4 regions of the Nonomuraea sp. NPDC049504 genome follow, and region 2 is predicted to be linked to each of the others. Evidence: riboswitches for the same ligand, from Rfam matches in the RefSeq annotation. Region 2 holds a riboswitch; each other region holds the start of a gene.

What was found. A riboswitch is a leader RNA that binds a small molecule or an ion and turns the genes downstream of it on or off. The one in region 2 is predicted to bind cyclic di-AMP.
Region 1: linked by a shared signal. The riboswitch ahead of AB0K28_RS08410 (CHAP domain-containing protein) and the one ahead of AB0K28_RS17140 (CHAP domain-containing protein) in region 2 are both predicted to bind cyclic di-AMP.
Region 3: linked by a shared signal. The riboswitch ahead of AB0K28_RS35615 (GH25 family lysozyme) and the one ahead of AB0K28_RS17140 (CHAP domain-containing protein) in region 2 are both predicted to bind cyclic di-AMP.
Region 4: linked by a shared signal. The riboswitch ahead of AB0K28_RS16130 (hypothetical protein) and the one ahead of AB0K28_RS17140 (CHAP domain-containing protein) in region 2 are both predicted to bind cyclic di-AMP.

Annotation. Positions count from the first base shown of each region.
Region 1 is NZ_JBFAPT010000003.1:421,152-424,786, forward strand. Features, by position in the region: gene AB0K28_RS08400 (hypothetical protein) at 1-303, opposite strand, end outside; gene AB0K28_RS08405 (ABC transporter ATP-binding protein) at 339-983, shown strand; gene AB0K28_RS08410 (CHAP domain-containing protein) at 1,046-1,744, opposite strand; cyclic di-AMP (ydaO/yuaA leader) riboswitch at 1,757-1,893, opposite strand; gene AB0K28_RS08415 (Gfo/Idh/MocA family oxidoreductase) at 2,011-2,964, opposite strand; gene AB0K28_RS08420 (aldo/keto reductase) at 3,047-3,635, opposite strand, start outside.
Region 2 is NZ_JBFAPT010000008.1:51,856-55,490, forward strand. Features, by position in the region: gene AB0K28_RS17125 (MFS transporter) at 1-208, opposite strand, end outside; gene AB0K28_RS17130 (PLP-dependent cysteine synthase family protein) at 226-1,320, opposite strand; gene AB0K28_RS17135 (hypothetical protein) at 1,398-1,796, opposite strand; cyclic di-AMP (ydaO/yuaA leader) riboswitch at 2,235-2,381, shown strand; gene AB0K28_RS17140 (CHAP domain-containing protein) at 2,394-3,053, shown strand; gene AB0K28_RS17145 (class I SAM-dependent methyltransferase) at 3,149-3,635, opposite strand, start outside.
Region 3 is NZ_JBFAPT010000022.1:172,801-176,435, forward strand. Features, by position in the region: gene AB0K28_RS35610 (SDR family oxidoreductase) at 1-591, shown strand, start outside; gene AB0K28_RS35615 (GH25 family lysozyme) at 605-1,333, opposite strand; cyclic di-AMP (ydaO/yuaA leader) riboswitch at 1,346-1,487, opposite strand; gene mqo (malate dehydrogenase (quinone)) at 1,678-3,120, opposite strand; gene AB0K28_RS35625 (hypothetical protein) at 3,300-3,602, shown strand.
Region 4 is NZ_JBFAPT010000007.1:181,481-185,115, forward strand. Features, by position in the region: gene AB0K28_RS16115 (PadR family transcriptional regulator) at 1-84, opposite strand, end outside; gene AB0K28_RS16120 (MDR family MFS transporter) at 141-1,610, shown strand; gene AB0K28_RS16125 (DUF5302 domain-containing protein) at 1,659-1,859, shown strand; cyclic di-AMP (ydaO/yuaA leader) riboswitch at 2,027-2,167, shown strand; partial or broken gene AB0K28_RS16130 (hypothetical protein) at 2,413-2,838, shown strand; gene AB0K28_RS16135 (alpha/beta hydrolase) at 3,003-3,635, shown strand, end outside.

The DNA of each region.
Region 1 (3,635 bases), on a different contig from region 2:
CTTGCGGTGCCGGCCGAGCAGCACGGGCTCGCCGTACGGGTCGGCGACCTGGCGTACGAGGTCGCCCAGCTTGGACCGCGCGGTCGACAGCCCCACGAGCGGCAGGCCGGTGAGCACCCCGCCCACCCTGGAGAGCGGCACGAGGGCCGCCCACTCCCAGCGCTCGCGGGTGATCATGATGGTCCTGCCGTCCTTGGCCTCCTCCACGAGCCTGCCCCAGCGGGCGCGGGCGTCCTCGACCGCGAAGGGCACCCCCAGCATCGACACCATCTCGTCGTACGACGGCCGCTCACCGTGGATCATCGCCAAATGGTAAGGCGCCTTACAACTTTCCGCAATTGACCGGCTGGGCGGAACCGGGTTACCGTCCCGGGACGCTGGTGAAGCTGCTGTGCGGGCTGCATCGGCCGTCGCGTGGCACGATCCTGGTGGACGGCCGTCCGCTCGGAGACCTCGCGCAGGACGCGTGGCAGGCCAGGGTCGGCGCGGTCTTCCAGGATCACGTCCGCTTCGAGCTCACGGCCGGCGAGACGGTCGGCGTGGGGGATCTCCCCAAGCTGCGCGACCCCGCGGCCGTGGCGGGGGCGCTGGAACGAGCCGACGCCGGCCAGGTGGTCGCCGGGCTGCCTCAGGGACTGGAGACCGAGCTGGGGGAGACGTTCGAGCACGGTGTACGGCTCTCCGGCGGGCAGTGGCAGCGGCTGGCCCTGGCTCGCGGGTCGATGCGGACGGAGCCGTTGCTGCTGGTGCTGGACGAGCCGACCGCCGCGCTGGACGCACCGGCCGAGAGCGCGGTCTTCGCGCGCTACGCCGAGGCGGCCAAGGGCCATCCGGGAGCCGTCACGTTGCTGATCACCCACCGCTTCCCCACCGTGCGGATGGCGGACCTGATCGTCGTCCTCGGCGAAGGCCGGATCGTGCAGTGCGGCACCCACGACCGGCTCAGCCAGATCCCGGGGCCGTACGCCGATCTCCTGACATGACGAACGCGCGCCCCGGGAAGGGGCGCGCGTTCCGCTGTCAGGAAGAGGGACGTGAGGGAAGGTCAGCCGGCGTACTCGGGGTAGCCGTAGCCGACGACCTGCGACTTCGGCCGGACCCGCTCTTCGACCTTGCCGTTGCCGGTGTTGCCTTCGATGGTGGAGATGGTGCCGTCGTGGTTGTCCTTGACGACGAAGCCCACGTGCTGGATGTCGCTCAGGGACTTGCCGCCCTTCCAGGAGAAGAACACCACGGCACCCGGCTTGGCCTCGTGGCCGAAGCGCTGGTTGGCGGCGAACCACTTGGCGTGGGCGACGGTCCAGGCGTCCCAGCCGACCTGCGGGCGGGCGCCGGTCTGCTCGCCGACCCAGGAGACGAACATCGAGCACCAGGCGGCGTTCAGGTAGGCGGCGCGGCTGCCGCCGTCACGGGCGACGGTTTCGGCGGCACGCTGGGAGTTGGCGTACCACTGCTGGAACTTGGTCCCGCCGCCGCTGGCGTTCTCGGAGACGCCCACCTGCGCCCTGGCGACGGCCAGGACCTGGTCGGCGGTGGCGGTGATCTTGGTTTCGTCACGCTCGGCCGCCTTGTGGGCGGCGAGCGCGGTGGCCGGGTGCTTCGCGGCGGTGGCCGCGGCGACGGCGGTGGAGGTGTCGGCGTGGGCCGCGGCGGGGACGCCGAAGGCCGAGGCCAGGACGCCGGCGCCGAGGACGGCGCGGGCGATGGTGCTCTTCGAGACAGCGGTAAGACGATGCTTGGCCATCGAGGGGGTTACTCCTTGCTTCCATGCCGCTTACCGGGTTAGCTGACGGGTTCGGGCGTGGAAGCTGCCCTACGGCACCGAAGTGCCGATTCACCCCAAAGGACATGGGTCCCCGGTTCCGCGCGTGGCGGATTCAGCGGTCACAGGACGATCCTGTGATGTGTCGTGCGATGGTCTGACATAGCCGGACAAACCGGACGTATGCCTCAAGATGTCCCATAAGGTAATACATGAGGCAAGAGGATTACAAATCCATAAAAGTAAAGTCAGCCGAGCTGACTGCGCGCCTCGGCCAGAAGCCCCATCATGGCAAGGGATTCGTCAAGCGGCATGATCGAGGATTCGGTCCTGCCTTCGGCCGCGGCGGCGCGGACTTCGCGGAGCTCTCCGGCGTAACCGTTGTCGGCCGGGTCGAGCACGTGCTCTTCCGGCTCCATCGCCGGCCCGGAGAGGACGATCCGCTGCGGTGCCCAGAACGGTGCCTGGATGTCCGCCCGCATCTGCGTACCTACAACACTGGCCCCGTTCGGGTAATTCCCGAGCAATGAGGTGGCCACGAGAGCGTGCCGCCCGCCGGGGTAACGCAAGACGCCGGCCGCCTCCGCGTCAACGCCGTTCGGGGCCAGGGAGCCGGTGACGTGCAGGCCGGTGGGCATGCCCAGGATGAGCTGGGCCAGCCCGAACGGGTAGATCCCGAGGTCGAGCAGCGCGCCGCCGCCCAGCTCCGGAGCCCACAGGCGGTGCGCCGGGTCGTACGGATGGGCGAAGCCGAAGCTCGCCTGGACCGACCGGATCTCCCCGAAGCGGGGATCTTCCTTGATGCGCCTGATGAGCGGGTTGAACCGCATCCACATGGCCTCCATCAGGAAGACCCCGGCCTCACGGGCCAGCCGCACCATCTTCTCCGCGTCGTCCACGGTCGCGGCCAGCGGCTTCTCGCACAGCACCGCCTTGCCCGCCGCGATGGCGGCGGCGGCGACCTGCAGGTGCTGGGCGTGCGGGGTGGCGACGTAGATCGCGTCCACCGCCGGGTCGGCGCACAGCTCCTCATAGGACCCGTACGCCGACTCGGCGCCCAAATCCGACGCCAGGGTCTGCGCCCTGGCCAGATTCCTGCTTCCCACGGCGGCCACCCGCATGCCGGGCTCCGCCACGATCGCCGCACCCACGGTACGGGCGATGCCGCCGGTGGCGGCTATTCCCCAAGTGAAATCTCGCACGCCGGCGATCGTATACGGAAGGCAAATATGGGCTTATGTCGGTGGTGCCGGAAATATCAGGAATGTCGTTTTGTCACATCCGTCACTCGAACGAGTCGGGGTCGGGCCCGAGCCGCTGCCCCCGGCTGAGCGCCCCGATGGCCGCCAGGTCCTCGGCGTCCAGGATGAAGTCGAAGACGTCGATGTTCTCGGCGATCCGCGCCGGCGTCACCGACTTCGGGATCACCACGTTCCCGAGCTGCAGGTGCCAGCGCAGCACGATCTGCGCCGGCGTCTTGCAGTGCTTGTCGGCCAGCACCCGCAGCGCCGGGTCGTCGAGCAGCCCCCTGCCCTGCCCCAGCGGGCTCCACGCCTCGGTGAGGATGCCGTTGGCCTCGTGGAACTCGCGCATCTGCCGCTGCTGGAAGTAGGGGTGGAGCTCGATCTGGTTGATGGCGGGGACGATGTCGGCCTCGTCCATGAGCCTGGTGAGCGTCTCGACGGTGAAGTTCGAGACGCCGATGGCCTTGGCCCGGCCGTCCCGGTAGATCTTCTCCATGGCCCTCCACGCCTGCAGGTACTTGTCCTGCCCCGGCATCGGCCAGTGGATGAGATAGAGGTCGACGTAGTCGAGGCCGAGCCGGGCCAGCGACTCGTCGAAGGCGGCCTCGGCGCGGGCGTGCTCGCCGTTG
Region 2 (3,635 bases):
CGAGCCGGTCGGCCAGGCTGCCGCCGATCAGGAACATGCCCTGCTGGCTGAGGTTGCGGACGCCGAGGATCAGCCCGGCCAGCCACACGGCCAGGCCCAGATCGCCGGTCAGGTAGGTGGCCAGGTACGGCATCAGCATGTAGAAGCCGATGTTGATGGTGAGCTGGTTGACCAGCAGCAGCCGGATCGGCTGGCTGAAAGATCGCACCTGCGCCGCCGTGTCCCTCACCGGCCGGCCCTCGCCGGGGAGACGACCGTCGTGCAGCGTGTCCAGCGGGTCACCTCGGCCTCGGCCGGGTGAATGATGTCGTCCGGTTCGGGCGCCGGCATGTGGCCGAGAAGTCCGAGGCCGTCACAGTAGGTGTCGTTGAAGATGGTGTCGAAGTAGCGTTGCGGTCCGTCGGGGAAGACCGCGGCGATGCGGGTGCCGGTGGGCTGGGTCCTGGCCAGCCAGGAGGCGACCAGCGCGACCGCGCCCACGCTCCACCCTCCGGTGGCGTAGTGGCCGGTGGCGAGGCGGCGGCATGCCCACACCGCCTCGGCCGGGGCCACCCAGTGGACCTCGCTGAAGCTGTCGTAGGCGACGTTGGCCGGGTGGATGCTGCTGCCCAGCCCGCGCATCAGCCGGTCGCGGGCGGGCTGACCGAAAATCGTGGAGCCGACCGTGTCGACCCCCACCAGGCGCGCCGACGGGCAGAGGCGCCGGAGTGTCCGGTACACGCCGGCGCTGTGTCCGCCGGTGCCGACACTGCACACCAGCAGGTCCACGTGGCCCAGTTGCCCGGCCAGCTCACGGGCGAGCGCATCGTAGGCGTTGACGTTGTCGGGGTTGCGGTACTGGTCCGGGCAGTACGCGGCCGGATGCTCCTGCAGGAGTTCGAGCACCCGCTGTCGCCGGGCCTGCTGCCAGCCGCCGGTTGGGTGCGGCCTGGCCACGGTGTCGATGCCTGCGCCATAGGCAGTGAGCAGCCGGTGCATCAGCGGTTCCATCCCCGGATCGCTGACCAGGGTGACCGGGTGCCGGTAGACGATGCCTGCCAGCGCGAGCCCCAGGCCCAGCGTGCCGCTGGTGGATTCGATGATCGGCGCGCCAGGCCTCAGCTCGCCCCGGCTACGGGCCTGGCCGATCATGTAGAGGCCGGGCCGGTCCTTGATGCCTCCCGGGTTGTGCCCTTCGAGCTTGGCCCAGAAGCCGCGTTCGCTGTCGCCCCACAGCTGGGGGATCCACAGCACGGGCGTGCCGCCTACCAGCCCGGGGAGGGAAGATCGCCGCGCAGCCTCCCAGATCCGGGCAGGCTGACGCCGATGGATGGTGTTCATGATGATGAGTCCTCGCCACTGTTAGCCATGCGGAGATGTACGGCAGACGCGGCCGAACCGGCACGCGCCGGGCGGGACTACACCCGGGACACGCACACCACAGTGAGCAGGGACGCCCCCGAGGAGGACCCCGTCAGGGACGGGCCGCCGGGCTTTGTCCGAGCCGTGAGCTCTTCGCCGCCTCCGGCCATCAAGGCCACCGGCCGGACGGCGCCGGCCGGGAACAGGTCCGGTGAGGACAGGGCGGCGGGGCTCTGGCACGATGCCGCATGGTGATGGTCGTCGCCCTTGTGATCCGGCGAGCCGTCGGCGTGTGCGATGGCATGCGTGTGATGAGGCGACGGCAAACCGTCGTGAGCATGCGGTCCGAAACCACACAGGAGCAGGTGGAACGCGGCGACGATCGCGAGCACCGCAAACCAGAGGCGCCCACGCGCGTGACGCGTGGAGCTGGATGAGCGGATAACGGCGATCACAGAAAACAACGCTACATCACTCTTCGTGCACTCCTGGTTGACGCTAGGTAATCACGCCGATGCGGGTGGCCTCGTCGCGCGCCCCGTCTTATCAGCGCCGAGATGCGACTCTGACCTCGGAGAGGCGACTCCATGCCCTGCCCGCAGTGCTGGAGCCACGACCTGCGAGCCGGACACTGGCTTCCCATCGTTCCTCTGCTTTCACTCCAGCCACTCTGTTCGGCCGCTGTCGAAGGGGCGAAAGGTAAAGAATTCGCCGCAGAAACCCCGGCAACATAGGGGATCTCGTGACATGCCCCTTACTGACTCGCGGACGTGACTTGCACCGCTCTATGCACTTTTCTTACCTTTAAGGGCCTGGGCGCGCCACCGCATTCGTACGGCGTGCTTCAGATTGCCGAGACCGTGCTCCACCTGCACCTATGTATGACCCGCGGGTGGAGGCGGCCGCCGAATCCGCGACCAGCGGAACCGGGGACCCAACGTCATTTGGGGTGAATCGGAACGCTTCACTGAGGCGCTTCAGTAGGGCACTTCCACGCCCGAACCCGTCAGCTAACCCGGTAGGCGGCATGGAAGCAAGGAGCAAACCCCAGCATGACCAAGACCGTCCTTTCCTCTGCCCTGCGCAAGGTGAATGCGTCCCGACTCGCGCTCGGGGCGGCTGTGACCGCCGGCGCCGTGCTGGCCGGAGCCCCCGCCTTCGCCGCGGATCATCAGGATGACCGTGCCCGGACTGCTGAGATGGCCACCCAGAACGCCGGCCGTGCGACGGCCGACGCGATGATCAAGATCGCGGAGTCGCAGGTGGGAATCACGGAGAACGCCGCCGGTGGCGGTACGCCGTTCCACCAGTGGTACATGTCGTCCCAGCGGGCGCTTGAGACCGTGCAGCGTGACGGTGGGAACGTCCAGGCCTACGCGAACGCACCGTGGTGCGCCATGTTCGTCTCCTGGGTCGGCGAGAAGGCCGGCGTCCGCCCGACGGCCGGCTGGGACGCCTACACCGTGACGTGGGCCAAGTGGTTCCAGGACAACGGGCGCTGGGGCACCACCGCCAAGCCCGGCGCTGTCGTCTACTTCTCCTGGGACGACAGGACCGTCAACAGCATCGACCACATGGGCCTGGTCAAGAAGGACAACCAGAACGGCACGATCACCACGATCGAGGGCAACACCGGCAACGGCAAGGTGGAGGAGCGTATCCGGCCCAAGTCGCAGGTGGTCGGTTACGGCTACCCGCAGTACAGGGCCTGACCGTGCAAAGACCTTCACCCTGATCGCACATCAGCGAGCCCGGCCCTGTGACGCGGGGCCGGGCTCGCTGATGTGTTGGGCCCCGCAGTGTCGGATCACTCACCGGAAGACGCCCGAGGGCAGTATCGGGCGACGCCGAACAGGAAGTCGCCACCGATGCGGGTGGCCCAGCGATCGCCAACCTCCAGGTGGTGGCGGGCCAGCTCGGCCAGGAATTCCCCAGCGGTGAACCGGTCCGCTTCAGGGTGGACGAACAGGTGCCTGTAGGTCGGGCGTGCCAGGGCGGCGGCCGTGACTTCCTCGAAGAACAGGCGTCCGCCAGGTTTCAGCACACGGCCGATCTCGGTCAGAGTCGTTCGCCAGTCGGGGATGTGGTGGATGATGCCGAAGTCGAAGACCGCGTCATAGCTCGAATCGTCGCTGCCGAATACGGAGCGCAGGTCGTTGGCGTCTCCTTGAGCCAGCCGGACACGTCCGGCGTAGCGGGAGAGCCGCACACGTGCGCGGCGCACCATCGCGGGATCCAGATCGACGGCGTCGACATGAGCGGCACCGAACTGGTCGAGAATCAGTTTGGTGCCG
Region 3 (3,635 bases), on a different contig from region 2:
CAGGTGGTGGTCGACGTGTCGAACGCGCCGTCGTTCGAACCGGCCGCCGTCCTGGAGTTCTTCGAGACCTCCACCGGCAACCTGCTGGCCGCCGAGTCTGAGGCGGGGGTCGGGCACCATGTCGCGTTGTCCATCGTGGGCACCGAACGCATGCCGGATAACGGATATTTCCGGGCGAAGGTCGCGCAGGAGCGGCTGATCGAGAAGTCGGGGATCCCGTACTCGCTGGTGCACGCGACCCAGTTCTTCGAGTTCGTGAAGGGCATCGCGGACGAGGCCGCCGACGGGGGAGTGGTGCGCATCGCGCCGGTGCTGTTCCAGCCGATCGCCGGGGACGACGTGGCGGCGGCGCTGTGCGAGGTCGCGGAGGGTACGCCGCTCAACGGCCGGCTGGAGGTCGCCGGGCCGGAACGGGTCAGGATGGACGAGTTCGTCCGGCAGGCGCTGGCGGGGCTCGGTGACCCCCGTGAGGTGGTCACCGACCCGCACGCGCGTTACTTCGGGAGCGAGCTCGGCGAGCACTCGCTCGTGCCGCTGGGGGAGGCGCGGCTCGGCGAGGCTCGCTACGGCGACTGGGCCGCCGCCCGGTAGCACGCCCGAGACGTCAGACGGACTGGCGGCCCAGGGCGCGGAGCTGGTCGGGCGTCAGAGCCGAGACGTTCTGGTCGATGGGGACGTCCGTGTACTGGTGGATCGCCCACGACTTCCAGTCGGCCGGCGGCGTGATCGCGCCCTTGGCCCGGCTGTAGTGGGCGACCCAGAGCGGGTACTGCGCCAGGCCGTGGCCGTAGGTGTCGGCGAAGTTCCAGCCGCTGTAGAAGAGCGGCTTGGTGCCGGTCTGGTTCTCCACGTACGACAGCCACGCCTTGGCCCAGGTGTTGACCTCGGCGACGGACTTGCCGTCGGTCGTCTCCAGGTCGAGGACCAGCAGGTCACCGGCCTTGGCGGGCTGGGCGTTCACCGCGGCCAGGAAGTGGTTGGCGTCGGCGATGGGGTCGTCGGCGGGGTGGCCGTAGTGGTAGGCGCCGCGCACGATGCCCTTCTCGCCGAGCTCCCGCCAGTGCCTGGCGAAGGAGGAGTCGACGAAGTCGGTCCCCTCGGTGGCCTTGATGATGCCGAACTGCGCCGAGCTGGAGCTCCAGTCGTACAGCGGCTCGTAGTGGGAGATGTCCAGGCCGTAGGTCAGGGCGGAGCTGTGCTGGGCCGCCTCGTGCGGGGCGACCTGGTCGGTGGTGGAGGCGTGTGCGGTGCCGGTGACGGCGGTGACGGCGGCGAGTACGGCTCCGCCGAGCGCCAGTCCGAGGCGCTTGCGGTTCTCGGCAAGCTTGGCCATGCGGATGTTGACTCCTTGCTTCCATGCCGCCTACCGGGTTAGCTGACGGGTTCGGGACTGGAAGTGCCCTACGGACGCGCATGAGCGGGCGTCCGATTCACCCCGGAAAGTGGGTCCCCGGTTCCGCGGGACGCGGATTCGGCGGCCGTACGCCGGAGGCGGCGTACGGTCCGGTCAAAGATGCGAGGTCACGCGCTGCGGTGGTCCCTCGACCCGCAAAAAGTACATAATTCGCAAAAGTATCTGCAAGTACTCCAAAGGGACTTTCACTCCGCTGGCCTGGTAAGCGGTTCGAAATCCCCGTGTACGTCGCGGATTCGGAAATGGGTAAAGTTTTCCGGCACTCACTCCAGACGGAGCGTGCTGGCCGTCCTCGAGAGGGTCTCCGGCGGCGGCGCGGCGCCGTACGACGGCACGAGCTCGCGCAACGCCGGCCGCCAGCCGTCCACCCGGCCGGGGAAGGCACGTCCGAGCACGTCCAGCATGATCGCCACGGACGCCGACGCCCCGGGTGAGGCCCCGAGCAGGGCGGCGAGCCCGCCGTGGGCCGACGTCACCACCTCGGTGCCGAACCCGGCGATCGACCCGCGCCCGTTCACCGGCTTGACCACCTGCACCCGCTGGCCCGCGGTGATCGGCTCCCAGTCCTCCGCCCGCGCCTCGGGGACGAACCTGCGCAGCGCCCGCAGCCGGTCGCCGCGCGTCTGCACGAGCTGCTCGACCAGGTAGCGCAGCAGGGCCGGCTCGGCGCGGGCGGCGCCGAGCAGCGTCATGACGTTGCCGGGCGTGACGGATCCCGGCAGGTCGGTGAGCCTGCCGCGTTTGAGGAAGCGCGGCGAGAACGCGGCGAAGGGCCCGAACATCAGGTACGTCCGCCCGTCCACGACCCGGGTGTCGAGATGCGGCACCGACAGGGCGGGCGCGCCCGGCTCGGCGTGGCTGTAGACCTTGGCGCGGTGCCCGGCCACCAGTTCGGCCCGGTCCGTACGCAGGAACCGCCCGCTGATCGGAAACCCCCCGTACGCCCGCGTCTCCGCCACCCCGGCGCTCTGCAGCAGCGGCAGCGTACCCCCGCCCGCCCCCAGGAACACGAACGACCCGCGCACCCCGTAGTCGCGGGCACCCGCCAGGTCGCACACGCGCAACCGCCACGACCTGCGGTCACGGGAGAGCCCGCGCACCTCGTGCCCGGTCCGCACCTCGACGCCGTCACGTTCGAGCGCGGCGAACAGCCGCCGGGTCAGCACGCCGTAGTCGACGTCGGTGCCGCCGCGAGAACGGCACAGCGCCACCTGCTCACCGGCGGGCCGACCGGCGAACATGAGCGGCAGCAGCTCCGCCATCACCGCCCGGTCGCGGATGAATTCGAGCCCTTCGAACAGCGGATGATCGCGCAGCGCCGCATGCCGCAGCCGCAGGTGCTCGACCCCGGCCGCGCCCCGGGCGAAGGAGAGGTGTGGCACCGGCCGGATGAACCCCGCAGGATCGCCCAGCGTGCCCTCCTCGACCAGGCTCGCCCACAGCTGCCGGGAGAGCTGGAACTGCTCGTTGATCGCGATGGCCCCGCCCACGTCGATCGAGCCGTCGCCGGTGAGCGGTGTGTAGTTGAACTCGCACAGTCCCGCGTGCCCGGTGCCGGCGTTGTTCCAGGCCGACGAGCTCTCCAGGCCGGGGCCGTCGAGCCGCTCCAGGACGAGCACCGACCAGTCCGGCTGCACGCGGCGCAGCAGCACGCCCAGGGTGGCGCTCATGATGCCACCGCCGACCAGGACCACGTCGTAGCCCATCCCGGCTCACCTCCAACTCATATGACATGTTCGCTACTTGTATAACAGCGGCCGCGCGGCGTGCGGGATCCGGAGTAGCGTGGATCTTCCAGCGCCCGTACGGCACAGGAGGTGATCACGATGCACCCGGTCTAGCGACGGCCCCATCCGGGGGCGTCACGGAGCCGAGAGGTGACCGTATGAGCAAGACCGACAAGACCCGTCCCTGGTGGGTGAAGATGGCCGAGGCGCCGATGGTGCACTGCCGGCCCGTTCACGACCACCGCGACGGCGTCTGCACCCTTCCCGGCCGCGTCGACCGCGAGAGCGCGTCGCTCAACCGGCGCATGAGCGGCTGCTACTGGCAGGCCACCGACACGTTCCTGTTCGGTGAAGGCGCCCTCAGCGGAGGCCGGGAGTGGACCGGCTACTGCCGTGAGGCGCGCCGCCGCGAGCGGCGTGCGGCCCGGCGCGAGCTGCGCGACCACCGCGCTGACGACTGAGCCGGCGACTGACAGCGCCCCGGGAGGCGTCCG
Region 4 (3,635 bases), on a different contig from region 2:
TTGGTCGAACGTCTTGGCCAGGTCGTAGCCGCTGGCCGGGCCCACGGCCGAGAGCAGCCCGAGCAGCGCGATCCGTAGGGACATGGTGGCCAGCATATCGAAGACTTGACATGTCAGAAGTTACATATCACTCTTCACCTGTGAGAGCTGACAAAAAGGGTGGCGTCGTCGTCCTGCTCGCCGTGCTCGGCGGCATGTTCCTGGCGATGCTCGACCAGACGATCGTGGGCACCGCGCTGCCGCGCATCGTGGCGGAGCTGGGCGGCGGCCCGCTCTACACGTGGGCGGTGACCGCCTACCTGCTGACCTCCACGGTCACCGTGCCGCTCTACGGGCGGCTGTCCGACCAGCACGGCAGGAAGCCGCTGCTGCTGATCGGCATGGCGGTGTTCCTCATCGGCTCGGCGCTGTCCGGGGCGGCGCAGGACATGACGCAGCTCATCGCCTTCCGCGCCCTCCAGGGGCTCGGCGCGGGCGCGCTGCTGCCGCTGTCGATCGCGCTGGTCATGGAGATGTTCCCGCCCGGCTCGGGCGGGGCCCGCGTGCAGGGGGCGCTCGGGGGCGTGATGGGGCTGTCGTTCCTGGCGGGGCCGTTCCTGGGCGGGCTGTTCACCGACCACGCGAGCTGGCGCTGGGCGTTCTACGTGAACGTGCCGATCGGCCTCGTGCTGATCGCGATCATCGTGCTGCGGCTGCCGCGCCGGCCCGGCACCGGCGGCGGCAGGCCCGACTACGCCGGCATCGCGGTATTCACCGTGGCCGTCACGTCCCTGCTGCTCGGCCTGACCGAGAAGGGGCTCGACGGTCACACCTGGACCGACGTGGCCGTGGCGGGGCCGATCCTGCTGGCGCTGGTGCTGCTGGCCGTCTTCGTGGCGGTCGAGCGGCGCGCGGCCAGCCCGATCATGCCGATGGAGCTGTTCGCCAACCGGTCGTACACGCTGGTCAACCTCACCTCGTTCGTCACGGCCTTCTGCATGTACGCGGGTGTCGTCTTCCTGCCCCGCTACTTCCAGGAGGCGCTGGGCGTGGCCGCCACCGAGTCGGGGCTGCGGATCTACCCGCTGACGCTGGGCATGGTCGCCGGCAGCGTGCTCATGGGCGCGCTGATGTCGCGGACCGGGCGGTACAAGCCGTGGCTGCTCGTCTCGCCGTTCCTGCTGGTCGCGGGCGCGCTGCTCTGCCTCAACCTGGCGGTGGACAGCCCCGGCCTCGCGGTCGCGCTGTGGATGCTGCCGCTGGGGCTCGGCATGGGGCCGATGCTGTCCGGGCTGACGGTGGCCGCGCAGCAGTCGGTGGAGCCGCGCCACCTCGGCGTCGCCTCGGCGAACCTGGCCTTCTTCCGGCAGATCGGCGGCTCGGTGGCGCTGGCCGTCGGCGGCACGCTCTACACGGCGGAGTTCGCCGCGAGCGTACCCGGGGCGGGTGCCGCAGCCGCGCACGCCTCCGCAGCCGCGCTGGTCGTGCCGTCGCTCGGGGTGGCGGGCGCGGTGATCGCCCTGGTCGCGCTGGTGGCGCTGCCCGACAGGCGGCTCGCGGACCCGGCAGAGCCGGCGGACCGGCCGCCGCGGCGGCCTGAAGACACGGTGGAGGCCGGTTTCGCGTCATGAGCGGGGGCGTGCGAAGCTTTGAGTGTCCCCAACACCATGGAGGTCCTCATGGCGGATACACCGGAGCCGGAAGTCAGCGAAACTCCCGAGGACGAGATGAAGCGCAAGTTCCGCGAAGCGCTGGAGCGCAAGCGCAGCCAGCAGGCGGGCTCGGGCGCGGGTGGCAGGGGCGTCGACCCATCGAAGATTCACGGGGCGCACGGTCCGGCTGCCAATAAGAGATCGTTCAGGCGCAAGAGCGGCGGCTGAGGACTGAATCCTCAGGGGGCACGGCATGCCGTGCCCCCTTTTTGTATGCATTCCCGCTGAAGGTAGATCTTTGTCCGATTCGTGGTGAAACGTTTGCGGGTGTCCGATCCCGTCGTTAGAGTGTTCGCCATTACCAGCCGGTGACCTAGTCCTTACCCAAGACGGACGACCGGCTGGCGCCGAATCCCGAACCATTCGGGAACCGGGGAACCACCCGCATTCGGGGTGAATCCGGCCCGCGCGGCCGGTAGGGCAACTCCACCGCCCGAACCCGTCAGCTAACCCGGTAGGCGTGATGGAGAGGATCACGTATTACATGTTCCAGCGCGTCGTACCCCCAGACCGCTCTTTGACGGCCGCCCGCTGAGCGGCCCCCTTCCCCAGGCTCGTCATTTGCGCTCCGCGTAGCGCCGCGGGGTCCCCCGCCCCGCCGCGCCCCCATCCCCTCGCGCCCGAGCGCAACTCCCCCGTCCCCTCGTGAAGGGTTTGCTGCTTCATGTCTGCTCGTTTCAGCCTGCGTTCCCTCGCCACGCTGACCGCCTGCTGCGTCGGCATGCTGACCTGCGCCAGTACGGCCGCGCACGCCGACACCCCCGACAAAGACAGGAAGATCCTGCTCAAGGGCTCGACCACGGCCTCGTACTTCTGGGACGACGCCTCCGGCCGGGCCGGTGACACCGGGCTGCCGGCCAGCGGCAAGCCCATGCAGAAGGGTCTGGCGGCCAGCCCGAGCTGGCCGCTGATGACCGAGGGTTACGTGGTCTACAAGGGCAAGAAGGCGCCCTTCTTCGTCGGTGACCGCGGGCCGGGCGAGCCCTCCAACCGCGGCATCATGCTCGATCTCGACGCCAAGACGTTCGCCGAGCTGACCGGCGGCAGGTTCAACTCCAGCACGCTCGGTGTGGACGGCGTCGGCGGCCAGGGCCACATCGAGGTCGAGTACGTCATCACCAAGTGGGGCGACGGCGTGGGCAAGAAGAACCACCCGGTCCCGTTCTCGACCGGCGCCTGGTCCAGGCGTGACAGGAACCCGGCGCCCCCGCCCGCCGACCAGGAGCAGGACTCCCAGGCCGGTGGCATCGCCGTACCGGCCGCCCGCTGACGGCTTTACGCCACGTGTACCAGAATGACATTCTGGCCTGCGTGACGACCCGTGTAGCCGCAAACGGCATTGAGATCGCCTATGACAGCTTCGGCGCACCCACAGGGCGGCCGCTCCTCCTGATCATGGGGCTCGGCGCCCAGCTCATCCAGTGGGACGAAGGGTTCTGCCGGCTCCTCGCGGAGCAGGGACACCACGTCGTACGGTTCGACAACCGCGACGCGGGACTGTCCACGCACATCCACGACGCGGGCGTCCCCCAGCCGGGGGCGCCCGCGCCGTATTCGCTGACGGACATGGCCGCCGACACCGCCGCGTTCATGGACGCCATCGGCTGGCCGTCCGCGCACGTCGTGGGCGCCTCGATGGGCGGCATGATCGCCCAGACATTGGCCATCGAGCACCCCGAGCGGGTGCTGACCCTGACCTCCATCATGTCCACGCCGGGACCCGACGTCGCCCCGCCCACCCCCGAGGCGATGACCGCGCTCATGACGCCGCCGCCGGCCGACCGCGCCGGCGTGCTCGACCAGTCGGTGGTGACCTGGTCGACGATCGGCTCACCGGGCTACGAGCTGGACGAGGAGGCCATCAGGGAACGGGCCGGCCTGGCCTACGACCGCTGCTTCGATCCGGCGGGCACGGCCCGGCAGTTCGCGGCGATCAGGGCGTCG